4 regions of the Clostridium sp. YIM B02551 genome follow, and region 1 is predicted to be linked to each of the others. Evidence: predicted binding sites of a transcription regulator. Region 1 holds the regulator's gene; each other region holds the start of a gene.
The links. Region 1 encodes LexA, which represses DNA repair genes until DNA is damaged. Its sites were predicted from a motif close to CNAACANNTGTTNG; they were not measured.
Positions count from the first base shown of each region.

Region 2: a site for LexA is predicted at 4,328-4,341, ahead of uvrB (excinuclease ABC subunit UvrB). Genes of this name have one in related genera too.
Region 3: a site for LexA is predicted at 2,296-2,309, ahead of L1S47_RS05690 (DNA repair exonuclease). Genes of this name have one in related genera too.
Region 4: a site for LexA is predicted at 4,627-4,640, ahead of L1S47_RS01935 (DNA polymerase IV). Genes of this name have one in related genera too.

Region 1 is NZ_JAKGTF010000004.1:136,138-142,614, forward strand. Features, by position in the region: gene L1S47_RS06425 (aminoglycoside phosphotransferase family protein) at 1-310, shown strand, start outside; gene L1S47_RS06430 (hypothetical protein) at 389-577, shown strand; gene L1S47_RS06435 (alpha/beta hydrolase) at 596-1,456, shown strand; gene L1S47_RS06440 (hypothetical protein) at 1,647-2,525, opposite strand; gene L1S47_RS06445 (tyrosine recombinase XerC) at 2,901-3,893, shown strand; gene L1S47_RS06450 (hypothetical protein) at 4,030-4,461, opposite strand; gene lexA (transcriptional repressor LexA) at 4,602-5,201, shown strand; gene L1S47_RS06460 (methionine gamma-lyase family protein) at 5,239-6,477, opposite strand, start outside.
Region 2 is NZ_JAKGTF010000005.1:134,742-141,218, reverse strand. Features, by position in the region: gene ftsE (cell division ATP-binding protein FtsE) at 1-645, shown strand, start outside; gene ftsX (permease-like cell division protein FtsX) at 632-1,522, shown strand; gene L1S47_RS07745 (S41 family peptidase) at 1,624-2,880, shown strand; gene L1S47_RS07740 (site-2 protease family protein) at 2,895-4,163, shown strand; gene uvrB (excinuclease ABC subunit UvrB) at 4,354-6,327, shown strand; gene L1S47_RS07730 (acyltransferase family protein) at 6,387-6,477, opposite strand, start outside.
Region 3 is NZ_JAKGTF010000003.1:317,971-324,447, reverse strand. Features, by position in the region: gene L1S47_RS05710 (LPXTG cell wall anchor domain-containing protein) at 1-59, opposite strand, end outside; gene L1S47_RS05705 (SipW-dependent-type signal peptide-containing protein) at 106-708, opposite strand; gene L1S47_RS05700 (CalY family protein) at 794-1,441, opposite strand; gene L1S47_RS05695 (signal peptidase I) at 1,525-2,079, opposite strand; gene L1S47_RS05690 (DNA repair exonuclease) at 2,345-3,481, shown strand; gene L1S47_RS05685 (AAA family ATPase) at 3,471-6,239, shown strand.
Region 4 is NZ_JAKGTF010000001.1:361,683-368,159, forward strand. Features, by position in the region: gene L1S47_RS01915 (EcsC family protein) at 296-1,030, shown strand; gene L1S47_RS01920 (glycosyltransferase family 4 protein) at 1,150-2,346, shown strand; gene L1S47_RS01925 (lysylphosphatidylglycerol synthase transmembrane domain-containing protein) at 2,382-3,407, opposite strand; gene L1S47_RS01930 (glycosyltransferase family 4 protein) at 3,397-4,455, opposite strand; gene L1S47_RS01935 (DNA polymerase IV) at 4,702-5,961, shown strand; gene L1S47_RS01940 (hypothetical protein) at 5,975-6,238, shown strand; gene L1S47_RS01945 (chloramphenicol acetyltransferase) at 6,292-6,477, opposite strand, start outside.

The sequences.
Region 1 (6,477 bases):
TTATACTTCTATCCCACTTGCAAGTTTTTCAATAGACTATAATACAGGAGAATCAGTACCTTATATTAGGGAATCACATAGAGTAGAGCGTAAACGTAGAATTCATCTATTCTTTAATGCATATGGAATGAAAATCCCTAACAATCTTAAAGAGTGGACTATATGCCGAATCAAAGCAATGTGTGATACATTAACTTCTGGTGCTAAACAAGGAAACATAGCGTATGAAAAGATGATAGAAGAGGGACATTTAAAGCATTATGAGAAAGAAATTACTTTTTTAGAAGAACATTTTGAAGAATGGGAGTAACTTAGTAACTATCTGAGAATTATTATATAAGGTTAACGCAGAAATAAGTGTTAGCATTTTCATATCTATTTTCCTAATATGGGCTTACATGCTATAATTGCAGATAAATACGGTGATGCTGTAATTCACCAAGAGGGAATAAGTACTAATGTTATAAGAAAAATAGTTGGCAAGTTTATTGTTAAGATAAATTTCCCAAATGGCAATTTTGACAAACCGTTATATGATATATCTCGAAAAGCCGCGGTCATCCGAGCCGCAGATTAAAATGGGAGGATAATATCGATGGGATTAAAAGATATAAAACTTTGGGGAAAAAATGTTCCTGATGCCGACTTAATTTCTACTATTGGGGACTTGAATAACGAAGGGTTACCTACCTTGACCCCTTATTTATTAAAAGGGGAGAAACCTCGCCCTGCAATTATTGTTTGCCCGGGCGGATCATTTCAATTTAGAGCGTCTAATGAAGGAAAACCAATTGCAAAATGGCTAAATCAAATAGGAATAAATGCTTTTGTTTTAAATTATAGGGTTGCTCCTTTTACTCCATTTACGTCAACCAAAGATGCAGTACGAGCGGTTAGGTATATTCGATATCATGCCCAAGAATTTAATATTGATCCGGATCGGATCGGCATGATAGGATTTTCAGCTGGCGGTTATCTCACCGCTTTTGTAGGAACTCGTTTTGATAATGGAATTATAGAACGGGATAGTCGAAATGCGCAAATTACGTCAATGCTATTGGGAGAACCGGATTTTAACGATCCGATTGATCAAACGAGTTCTAAACTTAATGCGATCATTTTATGTTATGCTGAGACATCCCCCTTTTCTAAGGAAAATTTGCCACCAGATTATCTATTAACAAAAGATATTACAGTGGATGAGTTTATAGACTTTACTTCAAATCATAAACATGTTACAGCGAAAACACCACCGACTTTTCTATGGATTACAGCCACCGATCACTGGAATTTTCAGCGCCAAAACTTACTTTTTGCTCAAGCTCTAAATGAGCTAAATCTACCATTTGATTTTCATATATTCTCCAAAGGTCCCCATGGTTTAGGATTAGGTGAGGATGAACCTACGGTAGCGATCTGGCCAAAACTTTGTGAAAATTGGCTTCAAGGATTATAGTATTCCGTTTATTAATTCCATAAATAACAAAATAAATTACACTTGGGTGAACTTAATTCTTCATCCAAGTGTTTTTATATAAATCGCATAAATGGTAGAGAAGAGTAGTTATCCTTAGAAACATATATTAACCTCATTTTAATCAGCAAAATATAGTAGGGAAGTGTAGTACACCTCCCTAAAAGTTCGCTTATTTGTTATTCTTAATACCATCCAATTTATCTTGTAAGTTTTTAATTTCTGTATCTTTAATTAACTTTATATGTTCAATTTCCATTTCAATTTTTCTAGAGTAGTATTCTTGCAAATTCTCCTTTTGCTGTTTTAAGGAATTTTCTTTATCTAAATTATAGTTTTTAGATATACTTTGGATTTCTTCTTTATGTTCTAACCTTATATCCTTAATATCACTTGTAGATTGCTCTAGATTTGATTCTAGAAAAGAGATCTTATCTAATAAGGATGATATATAAATATCTTTCTCAGCCAGCTTAGAAGAAAGAGTAGAGAAGTCACCATTAAGTTTTTTATTCTCTAAGCTAATATTAGAAAATTTCTCTTCTAAACTTTTAAGTTCATCAATTTTACTATATAACAATTCATTTTCTTTATTAACTTGATTTAATAAGAATTTATTTTGTGCATTTAATTCTTCAGTAGACTTTGTAACAGAATCTTTTTCTTTTAAACTTTCCTCAAGTCTTTTATTTGTATCTTTTATTTCTGATATTTGATTTTTTAAATTATTTATTTCTTTATTTAAAGATAATATAACATCATTTTTTTCGTTAAGCTTTTCAGATAATTCTTTGCTTATTTTTTCTTCAGCCGTAACATTCATTTCTAGAGAAGCTAAATATAGGTTTTGAAGTCTAGATATATATTCCTCAAAGGTTTCGATTTCTCTTTTTCTGTCTTTTAGAGTACTTTTAGCCTGCTGCATCTCAAACACTTGAAGCAAACTAGCCATACATTGTTCTTGAGTTATGCCTTCTTTTTCAGCTACCTCTCTAAAATTCTTAATTGTTTCTTCTGATAACCTCATTGTTGTTGCCTTTAAATCTGCCATGTTTTCCTCCTATGTAATACTATATACTACATTATAATACATATGTATTACATGTTCAAGAATTCTCGAAAGTATATAACTAATTATTTTTATAAGTATCAATTCTGACAAGTTTTCAAATTTGAACGTATTTAAAAGCATGCAAATGTACATTTAGTTATTTTCAAAATTATCTTTCCATTAAAATGAATTGCACATAAAAGAAGATAGATTTTTAAATCAGGTGTAAAAGCGCATGAATTAAGAATTATATCAATTTTTCCTAAAAACTCATATAAAAATGTTCGCTAAATATACATTTAGCGAACTTATTGTTGTAATTTATATAAAATTCCTGTAAAATTATATTAATGACATTATTAGGAGGTTTTTTACTTGAAATATTACATAGAAACCATGAAAAATAACGATTTACCACCAGATTTAAATGATTTTCTAAATTATTTAGAAACAATCAAAGGTAAATCTTTAAATACAATTAACGGCTATAGGATTGATTTATCTATGTTTTTTAGATTTTTAATGATATATAAAGGTTATTCCAAGCAAGATGTTGAGTTTAGCCAAGTAAACATCAAGGATATAGATGCTGATTTCATAAATAAAATAAGACTTTCAGACATGTATGCCTTCTTATCTTTTACTGAAAAACAAAGGGAAAATGGCACTTATGCAAGAACTAGAAAAGTTGCAGCACTCAAGTCTTTCTTTAAGTTTTTAACAGGCAAAGCAGGCATAATAAAGGATAATCCGGCATTAGAGTTAGAATCCCCGAAAATCAGCTCCAGACACCCTATTTACCTAACTTTAGATCAGTCTCTTACACTGCTGGATTCAATGGATAAAACATATAAATATTACACTAGAGATCATTGTATGATTACTTTGTTCTTGAATTGCGGACTTAGAGTTTCAGAGCTTTGTAGCATTAATATTTCTAAGCTTAAAGGCGATACATTAAATATAATCGGTAAAGGTAATAAAGAAAGAACTGTTTATTTAACTCCTGCAGCACTAAAATCAATCGACAATTATATGAAGGATAGAATTAAGCTTAAAACAAAGACTCCAGACGACGCAGACGCCCTATTTATCAGCTCTTACGGTACTAGAATCACCAAAAGAAGTGTTGAGAAAATAGTAAAAAAATACACTCAATCAGCCGGTTTAACAGATGCAAAATATACCCCTCACAAACTAAGGCATACTGCCGCAACACTAATGTATAAACACGGAAACGTTGATATCAGAAGCTTACAGGATATTCTAGGCCACGAAAACATCTCCACTACTCAAATCTACACCCACGTAGATGATGAAGACTTAAGAAATGCGGTGAAATCAAATCCACTTGCCAACTTAAAGTAATATTGTAATGCATTATATTACTACGTATTACATTGTATTCAAACTGTGTAATGTTCCTAAAATTTATCGAATAGACAAAAATTAAATATTAAATAAAAAAGGTGTACTTAAAATACAAAGTACACCTTTTTTATTTCTAAATATTTCCTTTTATTCTTCTTAAGCCTGGAAAAACCTCACTTGAATTCTCTTCTAAGTAAGTTTCATCTTCCACTAACCCATCTAAATCTTCTACATATTCAATATGATCCCAAGCATCTTCGTACTCCTCATTAGATTCTGTAAATGCTAATTCCACGTCTTCTTCAAAATCAGCCTCATCATCTTGAGTATCATCAGACTCTTCTACTTCTACAAATTCATCTTCGACAAATTCATTTTCAACGAATTCATTCTCTTCAACATTTTTTGCTATCTCTTCTATTCTAATTGCCTTTATATCTATTCCTTCATCTTCTAAGCATTTACCACAATTGTTGCAAAGTTTTTTATTATCATAAACGCAATAATCACATTCGCCACAGTCATTACACTTTTTATTTGAATTAAATATACAAATTTCTCTCATGCACACTACTCCTCTTTAAATCATTCTTTAGAGATTATAACAAATAAGTACAATATAAGCAAATTTTTTATGAGAACATAAGTTTGATTAATTACATATACTATGCTATAATGGGAACATAAGTTAGAGAGGTGTTAACTATGTCTAAGGATAAACAAACTGAAATATATGATTTTCTTAAAATTTATACAGAAAATAAAGGGTATCCACCTTCAGTAAGAGAAATATGTGATGCCGTAAGTCTTAAATCTACTTCAACTGTACATGGACATTTAAAAAGACTTGAAAAGAAGGGTTTAATACGTAGAGACCCTACTAAACCAAGAGCCTTAGAGATCCTTGAACTAAACTCTCCTAAAAGGGAAATGATTAACATACCTTTAGTAGGAAAGGTTACTGCTGGAGTACCTATTTTAGCAACTGAGAATGTTGAAGACTCATTCCCAATACCAATAGATTATATTAAGCATGATCGCGAACTATTTATGCTTAAAGTATCTGGTGAAAGTATGATTGAAGCTGGAATCAATGATGGAGATTTAGCTATAATTGAGCAATGTCAAACTGCTTTAAATGGCGAAATCGTTGTTGCATTAATTGATAATGAAGCTACGATTAAGAGATTTTTCAAAGAAAAAGGAAGAATAAGACTACAACCTGAAAATAGTACAATGGAACCTATTATAGTTAATGATTGTTCAATTTTAGGTAAGCTTGTTGGACTTTTTAGAGCATATTAAAAAAATACTGGCATTTAGCCAGTATTTTTTCTTTACTTTATTTTATTTCTAAAACCTTAGATAAAGCAATCATTATTCCAAGCTTTGCGTGATCAAAAGTTAAACCACCCTGTAAATAAGCTATATATGGTTCTCTAATTGGTGCATCTGCTGATAATTCAATGCTTGAGCCTTGTATAAATGCTCCAGCAGCCATTATAACCTGATCTTTGTATCCAGGCATATCCCATGGCTCACATTCCACAAAAGAATCTATTGGAGAACCTTTTTGAATCCCCTTACAGAAAGCAATAAGCTTTTCCTCATTTCCAAACTTAACTGCCTGAATTATATCACTTCTTCTATGATTATATTTTGGTAACACTTCAAATCCTGCAAGTTCCATTATTCTTGCACAGAATACTGCTCCCTTTACCGCTTCAATAGCTACATGCGGTGCTAAAAACAATCCTTGGTAAAAACTTCTCATTACACCAAAAGTAGAACCACACTCCCCTCCTATTCCAGGGATAGTTAGTCTATAGGAGCTTTGAACAACACACGCTTCTTTTCCTGCAATATATCCTCCTGTAGGAGCAATACCGCCACCGATATTTTTGATTAATGAGCCTGCAATTAAGTCTGCTCCAACATCAGTAGGTTCTAAAGTTTCTATAAATTCACCATAGCAATTATCAACAAAAACTATAACATCCTGTCTTATGCTCTTTATATGTGATATAGCAACCTCTAAATCTTTTATATTAAATGAGTTTCTCCATCCATAGCCTGTACTTCTTTGCATATGTACCATTTTAATTGATGGATCATTTTTTAACTCATAAGCGATTTTATCCAAATCAAAATATCCATCTTTTAAATCTATTTGTTTATAATTAACTCCATAGTCCTTTAAAGAACCAATATTCTCTTCTACTTCAATTCCTATAATGTTATGTAAAGTATCATAAGGAGTTCCTGTAACTGTTAGCAAAGTATCCTTTGGTCTTAAGTTACCAAATAAAGCTGCCCCAATTGCATGTGTTCCATTTACAAAATGAGGTCTAACTAGTGCACTTTCACAATTAAATATCCTAGCATAAACCTTATCTAATGAATCTCTTCCTATGTCTCCATATCCATATCCTGATGAATTAGTGAAATGAGAATCACTTATCCTCTCTTCTTGAAGAGCTTTTAGGACTTTGAACTGATTATATTCTCTTATTTCATCATATATCTCAAACTCTCCTTTTATATCCTCCATTGCTTTTGAATATAAATCTAAAGTTTCATC
Region 2 (6,477 bases), on a different contig from region 1:
AAAGCCTTAGCTAAAGTTAATATAAATATAGAGACAGGAGAATTTGTATTCCTAGTTGGTCCTTCTGGGGCAGGTAAGTCAACATTTATAAAAATGCTTCTGAAAGAAATAGACCCAACAGAGGGAAAGATAACAGTAAATGGGACAGATTTATCAAATATAAAGAGAAATCAAATACCTTACTATAGAAGGAAAATGGGAATGGTATTTCAAGATTTTAGATTAATACCAACTCTTAATGTATATGAAAATGTTGCATTTGCTATGAGAGTTGTTGAGTCTTCTCCAAGAGAAATAAGAAGAAGAGTACCTATGGTACTTTCATTGGTAGGATTATCGCACAAATATAAAATGTTTCCTACTGAATTATCAGGAGGAGAACAACAAAGAGTTTCATTAGCAAGGGCCATAGTAAACAATCCAGCAGTTTTAATAGCGGATGAGCCTACTGGAAATTTAGATCCTGAAACTGCGACAGAAATAATGAATTTACTAGAGGATATAAATAGGGCAGGAACAACAGTGTTAATGGCAACACATGCTAAAGATATTGTTGATACTATGAAGAAAAGAGTTATAGCCATTGAAAAAGGGCAAATAGCTAGAGATGAAATGAGAGGTAGGTACGAAGATGAAATTAAGTAGTATTAAGTATTTTATAGTAGATGCATTTAAGAGTATAAAAAGAAATAAAACTATAAGTTTGGCTTCAATGGCAACTGTATTAATGACTTTACTAATATTTGGTGTATTCTTGTTAGCAGCACTAAATGTTGGAAAAGGTGTGCAAGATATAGAATCAAAAGTAGAAATTAAAGTATTCTTAAAAGATGACATAACTATGATGGACCAAAGAGATGTTCAAATTAAGTTGAAAGAACAAACTGGGGTTAAAGATGTAAATTATGAATCCAAGGAAGAAGCTTTAGATAAATTTAAAGATCAATTAAATGAATATAAAGATTTACTTAATGGATATAATAGTGATACAAATCCATTACCAGCATCTTTTTTAGTTACACTTGAAAAGCCTGAATATGCTAAAGATGTAGCAAATTCAGTAAGTAGTATGACTGGTGTAGAGAATATTGGAAACGACCAAGATGTTATAAATAAGATTTCTTCATTCACTAAAGCAGTAAGATGGGTAGGTGTAGTTTTATTTGTAATATTAGTAGCAGTTTCATTATTCTTAATAATTAATACTATAAAGTTAACAGTTTTCTCAAGAAGAAGAGAAATTGGTATAATGAAATTCGTAGGAGCTACAGATTGGTTTATAAGATGGCCATTTATCATTGAAGGTGTGATTATTGGATTAGTGGGAGCTATATTCTCAAACATAGTATTGTTTTTTTCATACAAGGCACTATTCTCATTATTATCTAAACAATTAATTACAGTAAGTTTAGTTAGTCCATTCTATGTTTTAAGCACTATGTCATGGGAATTTATATTAGGTGGAATTCTTATAGGTGCCTTTGGTAGTATAATTGCCCTAAGAAAGTTCTTAGTTGTATAAGATTAAAAAAATTATTAATTTTATACATATTATGCCCCATAATGAAAATATAATATAAACCTGGGTATAATTTAAATTAGGGTTATGAATGGAGGCACAAGATGGAAGATAATCATAATAATGAAAGAAGAAGTTCTAAGACTTTTAAGATCACTGCTATTGCTTTACTTATAGTTCTATTTATTGGAAGTAATGCTTTATCTTTATTCTTAGGAAATAAGATGGCATTTAGAGGTATATCACTTCCAGGAGTAGGCGGGAGTTTAGCTAAAGATTTTCAGAATATAAATGATATAGACAAATATAAGAAACTTTTTGCCATTAGAGATGAGTTATACAAAAAATACGATGGACAAATTGATGATGATAAGCTTCTTGACGGAGCCATTAAAGGTATGACAGCAGCACTAGAGGACCCATATACAGTATATATGACTAAAAAGGAAGCAAGTGACTTTATGGGAAGTATGCAAGGGAATATTTCTGGTGTTGGAATTGAATTAGATATAAAAGATGATAATCTTGTTATTGTTGCTCCGATTGAGGGTTCGCCTGCCGAGAAGGCTGGAGTTATGAAAGGTGATATAATTCTTAAAGTTGATGACAAGGATGTTACGGCAAAAGAATATGATAAAGCTAAAGCAATGATAAGAGGAGAAAAGGGAACTAAAGTTAAACTTACCTTAAGTAGAGAGGGTAAGGGAACCTTTGACTTAACAATAACTAGAGATACTATTTCAGTGAAATCTGTTAAAGGTGAAATAATTGAAAATGGAATTGCATTAGTATCTATATCCTCTTTTGATGAACATACGGATCAAGAATTTATTGACACCTTAAATTCCTTGAAGTCTAAGGGAATGAAAGGGATAATACTAGATCTTAGAGGCAATCCAGGTGGATACTTAAATACAGCAGTTAATGTAGTTTCACAATTTATTGATAAAAGCAAAGTAATAGTATCTACTAAGGATAAATATAATAATGAAGAAAAATCTGTATCTAAGGGTGGTAATTTTATCAATACTCCTTTAGTTGTACTTACAGACGAAGGAACGGCTTCAGCAGCTGAAATAGTATCAGGTGCACTTAAAGATTATAAGGCAGCAACTTTAGTTGGTACTAAAACTTTTGGGAAAGGTGTTGTACAGAGTCCAATAGAATTGAATGATGGTACTCTATTAAAAGTAACAATATCTAAATGGTATACTCCTAATGGAAACAATATTCATAAGACAGGTATCATGCCAGATATTCAAGTGGAATATCCAACAGAGTTGCAAACAAGCCCATATAATAGAAGCAAAGATCCTCAGTTTGAAAAAGCTTTGGATGTAATTAGAGAAAAACTTAAATAGGAGGATTGAAGACTATGGATCTAACTATGTATACATTGAGATCTGTAGCTTATGCAATATTTGGGCCTTATATGTTTTTTGTGCTCATATTACTCGGGGTAATGTTTTATTTTAAAAATAGAAAAGTATCATTGATGCAAAAAATGATAATAGGGGAGAGTATTAACTCTCCCCTAGAACTTACATTGTCTCAGATTGTACTTGGAATTTTTGCAGGAGCTATTGGCAGTTTAATATTAAGCTATTCAGGTGTATTATTTGGTGAAAAATCAGGAATTGAATGGGTATTTTTACTATCTATCTTATTGATGATTTATAGACCAAAGTTTGTATGCTTTTCATATAGCGGTTCAATATTAGGGATAATTAGTATTATACTTTATCAAATATATGGAGATAAAGCTCCGATAAATATAAGTATAATTAATCTTATGATTTTTGTGGGTATACTTCACATTGTTGAAGGATTACTGGTTATGTTTGATGGTAGCAGAGGTGCTATCCCAGTGTTTACTAATAAGAGTGGGAAAATATTTGGTGGATTTGCACTAAATAGATATTGGGCTTTACCTATAGCTATTTTTATGATTATTACTAGTTCCACATCTCAGTTTGGTACTGAATCTATTAATACGCCAAATTGGTGGCCGCTTTTAAATCATAATTCTACACTAGAGTTTTTGAAGAAAGCAGTAGTAGGGTTATTCCCTTTTTATGGGATGATAGGATATTCGTCTATTACTTTCACTAAGAGCAAACGAAAAAAAGCAATGATGTCAGGAATATTCATTTTATGTTATGGAATGATTCTGGTATTAGTATCTCAGCTTTGCAGGGTAGGTCTAATTGGAGAGATTATTGTGGTTATTTTTGCTCCGTTAGCACATGAAGCTATGATAAGACTTTCGAATATTATGGAAGCAAAATCAGCGCCTATGTACATAAGTGATGATCAAGGTATATGTATTCTTGAGGTTTCGCCTAGTTCTCAAGCTTCTAAGCTAGGAATAAGAAGCGGAGATAAAATTATAAAAGTCAATGAAGAATATATCCAAAGTGAACTTGATATTTACAAAATAGTAAGGGAAAGTTATTTGGATATAAAATTAAAAATAAAGAAACTGAATGGAACTTTTCAAGACTTTACAATTACGCCTGATGAAAATAGGAGAATAGGAGTAGTTTTAGTTCCAAAGATGGTAAAAGAAGAACAAGTGGTTAAATTAAATAATGATTTTCAAGAGATATTAGAAAATATAAAAAAGAAAAAAGATGATGAGTAGTTAAAACTAATAAAAGTAGTTTGTGTAGGCTTGAAGTATGTGGTATAGGGTTTTTTATAGGAAACTTAAAACCCTTTAGTATTATTTTAAGCTTACATTTTTTATTTAAGTACATCATTTTATAAGTTGACTGGCAATAATTAAAAGTATAAAATATATGTATACAAACAAATGTTCGTAGGAGGCGGTTATGGGAAAGTTTAAAATAGAATCAAAATTTAAGCCGACAGGAGACCAGCCAGAGGCTATAGATAGTATAGTTAATGCATTGAATAATGGTGATAGGGGACAGACGCTTCTTGGAGTAACTGGATCAGGAAAAACTTTTACAATGGCAAACATAATAGAAAGGGTACAGAGACCTACCCTAATATTAGCTCATAATAAGACATTAGCTGCTCAACTTTGCGGAGAGTTTAAAGAATTTTTCCCAGATAGCATAGTTGAATATTTTGTATCCTATTATGATTATTATCAGCCTGAAGCATATGTCCCACAAACTGATACTTTTATAGAAAAGGATGCTTCAATAAATGATGAAATAGATAAGCTGCGTCACTCTGCGACTTCAGCACTCTTTGAGAGAAGAGATGTTATAATTGTTGCTTCAGTTTCATGTATATACGGATTAGGAAATCCAGAGGAATATAAAACACTTACCATTTCATTAAGAACTGGAATGGAAAAGGAAAGAGATGAAATAATAAGGAAGCTTATAGAGATTCAATATGAAAGAAATGATATAGATTTTGCAAGAGGAACCTTTAGAGTAAGGGGAGATTCATTAGATATTATTCCTGCATCTTCCTCTAACAAGGGCATAAGAATAGAATTTTTTGGCGATGAGATTGACAGAATTAGAGAATTTGATGTTCTTACAGGCAAAATTTTAGGTGAGAGAAAACACGTATCTATATTCCCTGCATCCCACTTTGCTACATCATCTAGTAAGTTAGAAGTTGCATTAGGAATTATAGAACAGGAATTAGAGGAAAGATTAAAAGTACTAAATGCAGAAGGAAAGTTACTTGAAGCCCAAAGGTTAAAGCAGAGAACAAATTTTGATATAGAAATGATAAGGGAAATGGGATATTGTACAGGAATAGAAAACTATTCTAGAATTTTGGATGGAAGAGCACCTGGAACTTCACCTAAAACATTAATAGATTATTTCCCAGAGGATTATTTATTATTCATAGATGAGTCACATGTAACACTTCCTCAAGTAAGAGCAATGTATGCAGGGGATAGAAGTAGAAAAGAATCCTTGGTGGAGTATGGGTTTAGATTGCCTTGTGCTTATGATAACAGACCATTAAAATTTGAAGAGTTCGAAGAAAAAATAAATCAGGTTGTATTTGTATCGGCAACTCCTGCAGCTTATGAAATTGATCATTCAACTAATATAGCAGAACAAATAATAAGACCTACTGGATTATTAGACCCTGTAGTTGAAGTAAGACCTGTAGAAGGACAAATAGATGATCTTTATGCCCAAATTAATGAAACTATAAGTAAAGGCTTTAGAGTTCTGGTAACAACACTAACAAAGAGGATGGCTGAAGACTTAACTAAGTATATGAAGGATTTAGGCGTTAAAACTACTTATATGCATTCTGATATAGAAACGATTGAAAGAATGAAAATCATAAGAAGTTTAAGACTAGGAGAAGTGGATGTTCTCGTAGGTATTAATTTATTAAGAGAAGGGTTAGATATACCTGAAGTTGCCTTAGTGGCAATATTAGATGCTGATAAAGAAGGATTCCTCCGTTCAGAAACTTCATTAATACAAACCATAGGAAGAGCTGCAAGAAATTCTGAATCAAAGGTTATTATGTATGCAGATAGAATAACAAATTCTATGGATAAGGCATTAAAAGAAACTAATAGAAGAAGAGAAATTCAAATGAAGTACAATGAAGAACATGGAATTACTCCTCAAACTATTATTAAAGATGTTAGAGATGTTATTGAAGCAACTAAGAGTGCAGAGGAACAAGAAACTTATAGCATAGCAGCATTATCTTTAGAGGAAAGAATAGAAGATCCAAAGAAACTTATTAAAAAATATAAAGCTGAGATGGCAGAGGCAGCTAAGAATCTTCAATTTGAAAGAGCTGCTGAACTAAGAGATATGATAAAAAAATTAGAGTCAAAATAGATAAAAATGGAAGGGTTACCTTCCATTTTTTATATGCTAACTATTTTAATTAATGTATTTTAAGAATGAGAGTTGCTTAATGATAAATGTAATCCTCCTTCAGGTAAAACTCCTTTAAATAATGTTTTTGTTACACTATATTTATCAACT
Region 3 (6,477 bases), on a different contig from region 1:
ATGATTGTTCCAACGAATAAGGCAAGGATAAGTTTTCTAATTTGCTTTCTAATTTTCATTTTTTATACTCCTTGCTTTAAGGATTTTAATAATTGAAACCCTATATTAATTACTATAGGTTGGATTATTCCATTGAGTGGCTGTAATATCTAGTAGTTTAAAAGCATTATTACTTAAGGTAAAGTTACCACTAGTACAAGCCGTGATATTTGTTGGAACTTCTAGTCTCACATTAAACTTTAATGAAGCATTCTGTTTTACATTCTCGACATACCAAGTGTTATTATCTTTTGAGTCTTTTGATATTTTTATAGCTGAATCATGGTTAATAGGTTCTATACTTAAGATAAATGGTGAATTACTTAATAAGTTTCCTTTTGTTATCTTAAGTTTGGATTCGAGAGAACCAGTGTAATTTATAGTGATCTCCTTTTTGAAAGCATCACCAGGTCTTAAGTTATCAATATTAAGATCAGAAGTAAGAGTTTTTCCTTCTACAAGATCATTACTTAAAGACTTAGCATTTTTAATTACAATAGGAGTATATTCCCAAGGAGAATTAGTGGTTTGAAGCTTTACATCTCCCAGTGTGAATGTAACAGGATCTGACTTAGTTGTAGCCGTTAGATATGCATAAACCCCCATAGTACCTGAAGTTAGTAGAAGAATTGAAAGAGCAATTAAAATTATTAGCTTTGAATTCTTCATAGATATCCTCCTAAATATAAAGAATTACAGTGCAATAAATATTTTTAAAGCACTGTAATATTTATGAAGTTAATATGGCAAGTGATTAGTGACCAGATTCACTCCAACCTGGGTTATTCCATTGAGTTGCATCAGCGTGTAGTTTAAAGGTTAATAATTTATCCATACCACCATTTGTCATACTGTTATCAATTAGTGTAGTAACAGTTATTCCAACTGTTTGACCAGGATTAGCATCTAATAATACATATCCAGGAGCTAAGGTTAAGTTAATTTCATTTCCGCAGGAACCATCTGCATTAACTGCATAAGCTTTAAAGTTAAAAAGCTTTGAATCTAACAATAGACGGTCTTTATGAGTATTATCATTTACTGCTATGTCATCAAGGCTTAGTTTAACCTTAGCATCTAATTTACCATCATTCTTTAATGTGAAAGTTTTAGTTAAAACATCTCCAGGAGCTACATTTGAAACATTGTCTCCACTTGGAAGTATTTCATCATTTTTATTAAGAAGATTAGAAAAGTTATTTCTAGTAAAATGGTCTAGGTCAACTCCACTAGCTAAAAGTTTCCACTGAGTTTGAGCAGTGAAACTAACATGTACATCTCCTAATGTAATTGTTTGTGTATTTGTATCTGCTGTGTTAGTAAAATATGCAAAGGTTGATGCTGTACCTGCAACTAATAGAGATGCAGACAATAATAATGCTCCAATTGATTTTTTATTCATAACTTTTCCCCCTAAAATTTAGATTATATTTTATAATTTCAAATTTATATGAAAAGCGCGCCTTTTTCATAACTTAGTAAATATTATTCAGGTTTTAATTCCCTAGGTTCAGTTTTCTTTTGTTCTTTATATATTCTATATATTTCTGTTCCAGAAACTATGAAAAATAATAGCCATATACCTATAACAGAAGGTAATCCTTTTATATTTAATAATAGGAAGCCAAGTAGAGGTATTCTAAAAAAATATTTACCTACTATCATATTTGAAGTAATAGAAATATCGTCTTTTGCATTGTTACTATCACCTTTAGTCGTAAATAGAAGATTTCCTTTAGTGTCTTTATTAATTTCAGTTATTCTATGTGATGTTAGAAAGTTTTCATCATAGATATAAGTTATGATATCTCCTACTTTAAGATTATTAGCATCAACTTTTTTATCAATTATTAGGTCTCCAGGGTTAAATACTGGTTTCATACTTCCAGATAAAACAGACAGCCATTCATAAGATCCAATGGATGTAAGATTACCAGGCTTTCCTTTTGATTGTATGTTGCTATAGGCTGCAATTATTACTAAAATAAAAAGTAAAGCAATTATTGTGTTTGACAAATACTTGAATATCTTCTTTTTCATCTTATGCCCTCCTTAAATTTATTCACAATTTTTAAAAGATAGTGTTAAGTACTAGTTAAAATTACATATTTTAACCAAGTTACAATTTTATATATATTTACTTAATTTGATATATATTACAAATTATTTTTGAAATTAAAATATATTTTAGTTTTTATATTTAATTAAAGGGTTCTAAGGAGACTCTTTTTTTCGGTGTAAACTTATGATAAAATAAGAACAAAAGTTCGATTAACAGTAATTTTAAACCGGAAAAGGTGATTATATGAATAGGATAAAAATTATACATGCAGCAGATTTTCACTTTGATTCTCCATTCAAAGAATTATCTAGTTCCTATGGAGAAAAAAGAAATGAAGATATAAAGAAAAGTTTTAAAAAAATTATAGATTTAGCCAATGAAGAATGTGTACAAATTCTTCTTCTATGTGGAGATATATTTGACAATTCTTCAATAAAGAAGTCAACCTTAGAGTTTTTAAAAAGTGAGATAGAAACATTAAGAGACACAAAAGTATTTATATCAGCAGGAAATCATGATCCATTAAGTGAAAAAAGTTTCTATAAAGTTTTTAATTGGCCTAAAAATGTATTTATTTTTTCAAGTGAATTAGAATATGTAGTTCTAGAAGAGATTAAGACTGTTGTCTATGGGTATTCTTTTAGTTCAAATTATGAGAACACATCACTTTTAAAAAATTTTAATATTCCTCCAATATATAAGGAATATATTAATATAATGGCACTTCATGGTGAAGTTACCACCTCTACAGGAAATGAATATAACCCTATTACTATTCAGGAAATAGGAAAGAGTAATTTAAATTACTTAGCTTTAGGGCATAGACATGGATTTTCAGATATAAGAAAGGAAGATGATACATTCTATGCTTATTCAGGCTGTCCAGAAGGAAGAGGCTTTGATGAAACTGGAGAAAAGGGAATAGTCTTTGGTGAAGTATATAAAGATGGTGTCAATCTTAAGTTTTTACCATTATGTGAAAGAACATATAATTCAATAGAAGTAGATATTAGCAATTGCACTAATCAAGAACAAGTAATTAATTCAATACTATTTTCGCTAAAAGATGAAGATACAGATAGAAACTTTTACAAAGTAATTCTAACAGGTTATATTAATGGTGAAATGCCTATAAAAGTTAAAACCTTAGAGTATAGACTTAAAGATAAGTTCTATTATATTAAAATAAAGGATGAAACAAGGGTTAACTTAGATATTGATATTATAAAGAAGGAAAATTCTTTGAGAGGAATTTATTATAGAAAAGTAGCTGAAAGGTTATTAGATGCAACTGAAGAAGAAAAAGTTTATCTTGAGGAAGCTCTTAAGATAGGTTTAGAGGCGTTAATGGAAGAGGAAGTGAAGGGTAATGATTATTAAAGACCTAAAAATCAAGAGATTTGGAAACTTGAAAAATATAGAATTAACATTTAAAGAAGGAATTAATATAGTCTATGGTGGAAATGAAGCAGGAAAGAGCACTCTTCAAAGTTTCATAAAAGTTTGGCTTTATGGTATATCAACAAAAAGAAACAAGTCTTTAAGAGATAATTTAAGGACTAGATATGCCATATATAATTCTGAAAGATCTCAAGGAGAACTTTTAGTTAATGTTAAAAGTGAAGACTTGAGAATAATAAGATCCTTTGGGAGTACAAAGAAAGAAGATAATTCTAATATTATAGATGAAATATCAGGAAGTAAGGTAAATGAAATAAGCTTAGATGAACCGGGAAAAGATCTTTTAAATATAAGCCTTAGTTCTTTTGAGAACACGCTTTTTATTAAAGGGTTAGGAACATATGTAAGTTCTTCTAAGGATGATGAGGTTATGCATAGATTAACAAATAGTTTCGAAAGTGGAGAAGAGGGAGTATCTTATTTCAAGGCCATTGCTAAATTAGAGCTATTGCGAAAGTCAATAATAACAACAAGGGGAAATGGAGAATTAGATAAGTTTAAAGAAAGTAAAGATAAGTTAATTGAAGAAAGAGAAGATTTTCTTATTACCTCAAATAAAAATATAGAAGATGAAAGTAGATTAATAGATATAAAAAAGGAAAAAGAAGAAACAGAATTAAAATTAAAAAAATTAGATTTCTATAAAAAACATATTAAAAAAATGAAATTGCAGAAGGAATATAAAGATATTCTAGAATATTTAAGAAAAAGTCAGGAATTGAAAAAACTAGCAGAAGGAATTGAAGGTGAACTCAAATCAGAAGAAGGCTTACTAGATAGAGAAAAAGTTGAGGCTATAAAAGAAGATGTAGCAGTATTATTAAGTTTTAATGAGGTTATTGAAAGTAAATTAGAAGAAGAGCAAGAGATAGAGAAGGAAAGAAGAAGCATAGAAGAAATACTAGAGGGCAATAAAAGTATAATAGAATTAGGAGATGACTTAGAGGAAAAAACATTAAAGTTATATAAGGAAATAGAAGTTAATAAAAGTAAAATCCTAGTTTATGAAGAGAATATAAAAGAGATTGATGGGTTAAAAAGCCGCTTGAATGAAATTAAGCTTTCATTAGGTAGAGGGGTTAATATTGAAGGTTATGAAGATGACATAGATAGTACCATTAAAGAATATGAAGAATCGCTTTTTATGTTAAAAGATAAAATTAGCTTAGGGCATAAAGAGGATTTAACTAAGGAAATTAAGAAAAAAAATAATAGCAATTTTATCATTACTATTTTAATTATATTGGGCATTTTATCTTCAATTACACTAGCATTTGTTAAACCAAGTTTTTCTATAATACCCTTATTTTTTGTTGGGTTTCTCTTAAATATAAGATTTAAATTATCTAAAGATATTGAGAAATTAACAGATGATAAGTATAGTAAAGAAAGATTAAAAGAGATAGAAGAGAAAATTATAGATAAAGAAAATAAGTTAAATGAATATGTAAATATGCTTAAGTTTTCATCACTAGAGGAATTAGGTGTGTCTTTAAGGAAATATAAAAGACATAAAGAAGAAATAAGAGTACTAAGTGCTTTAATAAAAGAGAGGGAAGAAAAAAGTTATAACGGGGAAATAAATTATATCAGAAGTAGATATTTAGAAGATACTAAGATGTTAAATACTATTTTTGGTTATGCTAGGTGTGATAGCTTAGAAGCGTTACTATTAAAGTTTAAAGATTTAAAGGAAGTCCTATCTAGACAAACAATTGTGAATGCAAGATGGAATAATTATAATGAAAATCTAAAATCTCTTAATAATGAAAAAGAGAGAAAAGAAAAAAATTTATACGACAAGTTACAATTGATAGGTTTTCAAGATATTCCACTAAATAATTTAAATTTAGAATTGGATAAGATATTAGATAAATTAAAAGAAAAAGAACAGGTACAGGCCTCACTTAAATCAGTAGAAGAAACCTATAAGGTTCTTCTTAAGGATAGAGATTTAGAAAATATAAATAAAGAGCTTGAGTATATTATTAATGACAATTTAGATTATTCCTACGAAACAGAAGAAGAAGTTGATTTTGAAATTAAACAAACAAATTTAAAACTTATAAATATTGAGAAGGAGCTTAAAGATGTAGAAAATTCAATATATAATAGGTTTTTAGGTAAAAGAAGTTTGATTTCAATAGAGGGAGATTTGCAAGAAACACTAGGTAATATTAATGAACTTTCATTAAGATTGAAGGGAGTAGAACTATCTATTGAATTATTAGAGGAATCCTTTAAAGAACTTCAGAAGAATATGGGACCGGTATTAAATGAGAAAGTATCATATTATTTTTCAAAGCTAACATCAGGTAAATACAAAGAAGTGAAAGTATCACAGAATTATGAGCTTGTAGTTATTGAGGATAGAGGTGATATCTTAAGTGGGGAATTATTAAGTAATGGAGCTTGGGATCAAGTATATCTCTCATTAAGATTAGCACTTGTCGATATGCTTTTTAAAGAGGAAAAGGTACCTTTAATTTTTGATGATGCTTTTGTTCAATATGATGATAATAGGCTTAGGAATGTACTTGAGGTATTAAGTGAAGTTAGTTATAAAAGACAGATAATTTTGTTTAGCTGCCAAAAGAGAGAAGTAGAGATATTAAAAAATATGGCTACTAAAATGGAGTCTTTAAATACCGAAATGCAAGTGGTAGAACTGATATAGAGTTTTTTATAGGAAACTTAATTTATTCTTGTTTGATTTCAGGCATGAAGAAATTGTTAGTTGAACTTAAAACTCTATAATATAGGGTTTTTTATAGGAGAATCTTAAATATAAATATGTATTTGAGATTCTCTTTATTTTCCCAATGTAAATGTAACATTAAGAATAATATTGAATATTTTAATAAGAGAATAGTATGTACCTTTTTAAAGTATTATGAGGTATATATATTAATAAA
Region 4 (6,477 bases), on a different contig from region 1:
TGTAGCTATTATCAATTCCATCTTCCCATGTAACTTCAATAAAGGAAGGTTGTCCCACCTCCAGTAGAAATTTAAATTTGTCGTTTTTACATAACAATTAATATGGTATCATATTGGCTAATTATATCAAAGTCTGAAAACAAAACAATATTGATGATAAATCTCATTTTCAGTAATTTACTATAGTATTTGCTAAATTTTATGAATATTCTAATGTTTATCTAAATTTTAATAAGAAATTAATAAAAATGATATAATATATGATAAATAAGTAATATTATCAAGGAGAATTAACATGTATGATCATAATAGAGTAGTAATTTCTGAATTAAATAGATGGAAACGTGAAATGAGAATGAAACCTTCTATTTTTAATAGAGCTTCAAAAGGAGTTCAAAATAAGTTTAATGGAATTCTACCTGAAAAATATCATGATATAATGACTGCTGCAATAAAAAATATGACAAAAGGAGTTTTGCTTGGTTCAGAATATATAGCTAAGAAGCCAATTGAAGGAAAATCATTAGAACTTAGAGATGAACTTGCAAAAGAAAAAATTAATTTCTATAAAAATACTGCCATTATAGAAGGTGCTGGTACAGGTGCAGGAGGTTTTCTATTAGGGCTTGCAGATTTTCCACTATTACTTAGTATAAAAATTAAATTCTTGTATGAAATGGCTGCTATTTACGGCTTCGATGTAAAAGATTATAGAGAGAGACTATATATTCTTTATATATTTCAATTAGCTTTTTCAAGTCAAGCAAAGACTAATGAAATTTTTGAAGTGATGGATCAGTGGGAAAAAAATGTAGCAACCTTACCAAGAAATATTAATGAATTTGATTGGCGTGAATTTCAACAAGAATATAGGGATTATATAGATTTAGCGAAGCTTCTGCAGTTAGTACCCTTTATAGGTGCATTTGTAGGTGCTTATGCAAATTCAAAACTTTTAGATAAGCTTGGCAAGACTGCAATGAATGCCTATAGGATGAGAATATTAGAAATTAAAAAAGTTGAATATTAAATATATAAAATATCTAAATATAATAATTTAGGTATTTTATTTTTTTATAGGATTTCTTTTTCTATAAGTGGAAACAATAACTATATAAGGGTAATAATATTTGCTAGGAGGCAAAGTTAATGAAAATATTAATAACATCAGATACATATTTTCCTGTAATAAATGGAGTATCTACTTCAGTTAATAATTTATATAAGGAATTAAAATATAGAGGACATTCTGTTAAGATTTTAACTCTGTCTAGTAATGGGGTCGAAAAAGTTGAAGGTGATATATATTTCTTAAAATCCATTGGAATAGGGGTGTATCCTGATGCTAGAATTAAGTTTCCTTTACATAATAGATTAATAAATGAAATTATAAAATGGAAACCAGATGTTATTCATTCTCAAACAGAATTTTCTATGATGTTCGTGTCTAAATATATCGCAAGCAAACTAGATATTCCACATATACATACATATCACACCATGTATGAAAATTATTTGGATTATTTATTAGGGGGAAAGATAATTAGGAAAAAGACCTCAGCAAGAATAACTAAACTTCTCTTAAATAGCTTAGATAGCGTTATTGCCCCTACTGAAAAAACTAAAAAAACACTATTAAGCTATGGAGTAAATAAGCCTATTTATGTAGTTCCAACCGGAATAGATTTAAGTAGATTTAAACAAAAAATATCTTATGAAGAAATGTATAATATTAAATTAAAATTAGGAATTAGTATGAATGATAGGGTTATAGCTTATATCGGGAGAATTGGGGAAGAGAAAAATATAAGTGAAATTTTAGAACTTTTCCCTAATTTAATAAGGGAATTTAAAAATATAAAATTTCTAATAGTGGGTGGAGGCCCATACTTAAATAAGCTAAAAGAAAAAGTCAAAGAAATGAATATAAAAGATAATGTTATATTTACAGGAATGATAGATTCAAAAGAAGTTCATAAATATTATAGAATAGCTGAAATATTTGTCACAGCGTCCACTAGCGAAACACAAGGATTAACCTATATAGAAGCTTTAAGCAGTGGATGTCCTGTGGTTTGCAAATATGATCCTTGTATAGATGGTGTAATAGAACAAGGAGAAAATGGATTTTCATATAAGGATAAAGCTCAGTTTGAATATTATATATGTAAAATACTTAGAGATGGATATCTAAGAGCTCATATGAGGAAAAAAGCCATTATCAAGGCCAATAGATACTCAAGTAATATTTTTGGAGATGAAATGCTAGATAAATATTATCGTATTACACATGCAAATGAAGAAGTAAGTGCTGATTTAATAAAACTAACTAACTCCAGAAGCTAATAAGAGAAAAGAAAAACTATTATAGTAAAACTTAACTATAATAGTTTTTCTTTTTTAAATTTTATATGTGGAATTATTAATGTGAAAATACCACTCACAGCTACAGTTAAGTAATAAGTTAGTATTCTCCATAAAAATATTGCAGTAATAATTGTACCTGATTTAAAAAATAAGCTATAAATCAAATAAAATCCACCTTCAGCACCACCCTCAGCACCAGGAAGAGGAATAATTGCCATAAAGTTTATTAAAAAGATTTGGGCAGAAATCATTGTGAATATATCTGCTGAATTAAATCCAAAGCTTCTATAAATACAGTATGGTATAGTAAAAAAGGCTAACCATTGAAAAAATGTGTATATAGAAGCATAAATACACATCTTTACATTCTTAGTCATTAGAGCAGCATTCTCATGAAATTTCTCTAGTTCAACTTCAAGCTTTTCAAATGTGTAACCGCTTTTTCTCATAAACTTGAATCTCTTTAGAAAATTAAAAACAAATAAGAATATTTTTTTTGTTAGGTTTTTATTAACTGAAAATAATATTGCAAGAATCATAATTAATATGTGCACAATAATACCTGAGATACATAGGTATAAGAAGTATTTAACCTTTGTATTAAAGTAATTAAATTTGAATACAAAAGCTAAGAGCAATATAACTATATTTATAGCTTGGTGTATTATAAATTTTATCATTAAAATGGAACCAGCTGTTCCAGCAGGAATTTCACTTTCTGTCATTGCATATAGCTGAGCAGGATGACTTCCAGCAGAAAAAGGGGTAACAGCAGCAAAAAATAAACCAACCATTTCAATATTAAAAGATTTAATTAATAAGTTTTTAGTTTTAGTAAATGCTTTGGCAATGACATAAAATGCTAGCATTTCAAGAAACCAAAATAAAAGTATCATTAAAACAGATAAAAGTATCCAAGCTGTATTTAAGCTTTTTAGTTCTTCTATTAAAGTATTTAACCCTTTAGTAAAAAGGAAAAATGATAAAAATATTACCGCACAAACAATTACTATAATTATGTTAAACACCTTATTTTTCATTCGTATTTCTCCTAAAAGGTGTACTACGGTTAGAGTATATTTCGTCGTAGAACTTTTTCCACATTTTTAAGACATAATCCTTAGAATAAAATTCATGACATTTCCAAGAGCTATTGCACCAATTTTTATATTCTCCATTTTTAGCTTGTAGGGCTTTTATTATTTCAGTAAAGTCTGATATGTTATCTCCTTTTAAATAATAGTTAAATAATATATTACTATATATATCTAAATCTCTTAAAAGAACAGGAACCTTTAATGCCATTGCTTCAAGAATTGACATTGGAAATAATTCATTATAAGAAGGTAAAAACATTAAATCGCAAATATTATAGACATCATTCATTTCTTCTCTATTAATAATTCCTAAGAATTTGACGTTTGGAGGAGGGTTTTCTGTAACTTTTTTAAGTTCTTTATATCCATCAGTTATAGAACCAAAAGAAAAACCACCTGCCCATATAAATTGAATATCAGGAAGATTTTCAGCAACCTTAATAAAGTCCATAACGCCTTTTCTAGTTTGAACTTGCCCTACCCCTAAAACAACAAACTTTTCTAGTGGAATTCCATACTTTTCTTTAATTGAATTTATTTCTTCCTCATCATATCTATAGAAATTATCCTCAGATACGAAGTTTGGTATATAAGTTACCTTATTTTCATCTATTTTATATTTTTTAAGAACATCAATGAAATAAGGGTTAACCACAACTAAATGATCAACACTTTTATAAAAATAAATCATATATTTATAAAACACCTTTTTTATTACACTAGGAAGTTTTAGACTTTCCTCGATTGTTTCTGGTACAAAGTGTACATAAGCTACGCTTGTGCCAAGAAGCTTTGATAGAGGAATGCTTAAGAAAAACTTAAAGTCAATAGTATGGTAGTGCATAATATCACAAAAGTTAAAGTTGTTTATTTTAATCTTATAATCATCATTAAGTCCATTTTTAACTAAGTTAACTTGTTCAAGATAAGCTGACAAAACTCCTTGCCCTTTTACTTTATCAGCTGAAGAAAGCATATTAATAGTAGGCATTAAAATAATTCCTCCTTTAAATAAATGTAGAATTAATATTACATTTAGTTTTTGTAAATTTTCATTCTATATTCTAGTTTAGGAAATTAAATTAATAAAAAATTAAAGTTCTTGAGAAGGGCGTTTAACTAGTGGCTATTTTTTCATATAAAGCTAAAAAATACTTTACACAGAACAGATGTTCGCATATAATAGAGCTAGAAAAGAAAGAGCTTTAACTTCAATCAATAAAAAGGGATGTATATTATGAATAAACAAAATAGGCTAATATTTCATATTGATGTTAATTCAGCTTACTTATCCTGGGAAGCAAGCTATAGAAAGCAACAAGGCGAAAATGTAGATTTACGTGATATTCCTTCTGTAGTAGGCGGAAGTGAAGAGAGTAGACATGGAATAGTTCTTGCAAAGTCTATTCCAGCAAAAAAATATAAAATTAACACAGGGGAAACCTTATTTACAGCTAGACAAAAATGTCCAGATCTAGTGGTTGTACCTCCTAGATACTGGCTTTATATGCAATGCAGCAATGCTTTAAATGTGATATTGGAAGAATATACCCCTAAGATACAAAGATTTTCAGTAGATGAAAGCTTTCTTGATTTTTCAAATATGGAGCATATATATCCAGATTATATGAAGCTAGCGGAGGAAATTAAAAATAGGATTAAAAGAGAGTTAGGTTTTACAGTAAACATAGGAATATCTACAAATAAACTTTTGGCAAAGGTAGCTTCAGATTTTAAAAAACCGGATAATATACACACGTTGTTTTCCTGGGAAATAAAGGAAAAAATGTGGAAACTACCAGTAGAAGATTTATTTATGGTAGGAAGAGCTACTTTACCTAAATTAAATAAGCTTAATATATTTACAATTGGGGATCTAGCTAATTATGATTTAGATATTTTAAGGTATTATTTAAAAAGCCATGCCACTTTAATATGGAATTATGCAAATGGAATCGATAGTTCTGAGGTAAGAAGTGATAAGCACATTGACATGAAAGGAATAGGCAATTCTACAACAATTCCTTTTGATGTGGAGGATAGAAAAACAGCACATCTTATACTACTTTCTCTTTCAGAAATGGTAGGAACAAGACTTAGAAATTCTGAAAATTGTTGTAGAGTTATTTCAATGAGTATCAGAAGTAAAGACTTTTTTAATTATTCTCATCAAAGAAAACTATATTGTCCAACAGATTCTACTCAGATAATTTCAGAGGTAGCTTGTAATTTGTTTGATGAGAAATGGAAAGGAGAACCAATAAGACATATGGGAGTACAGGTTACCGATTTTTGTACAAATGAATTTTATCAATATGGATTATTTGACCATAAGGATATAGACAAAATAAGAGCTTTAGATAAAACTATTGATAAAATACGTCTTAAGTATGGTTCAAAGTCCATATTAAGATCTTCATTTTTACATTCAGGTATAAGAAATATGAGTGGGGGAGTGGGGGAAGAAGACTATAAGATTATGTCAAGTTTATTATGAGGAGTTGAGACTTATGAAAGTAATTTTCAAGACAATTGAGATGATAGCTTGGTTTACAGAGGATGGTACCCCAAGGCCCATAAGATTTAAAGTGAAGAATGAGGATGAATCAACAACTGTTATAAAGGTTGATAGAGTACTGTATAAGGAAAAAGAAAAAATAGCAGGGAATCCAATGATACTTTTTAGATGTCAAAGCGTAATTAATGAAGCTAGTAGAGTTTATGAACTTAAATATGAAATGAATACATGTAAGTGGTTGATATATAAGATGTAGAAAAAAGACTATTAGGATAGTTGTTTATCCCTAATAGTCTTTTGAGTTATGTTTTATAGATACTTAGAAGGATTATCTAATATTTCTTGAAGTAGATTAAAATACTTACCAATATGTATTCCATCAGCTAATGCATGATGAAGCTGTACAGATATTGGCATCTTTATTTTACCACCTTCTTCAAAGTACTTGCCCCAGGCTATTCTAGGTATGCTATCTACTGGATTCATATGAAGAGG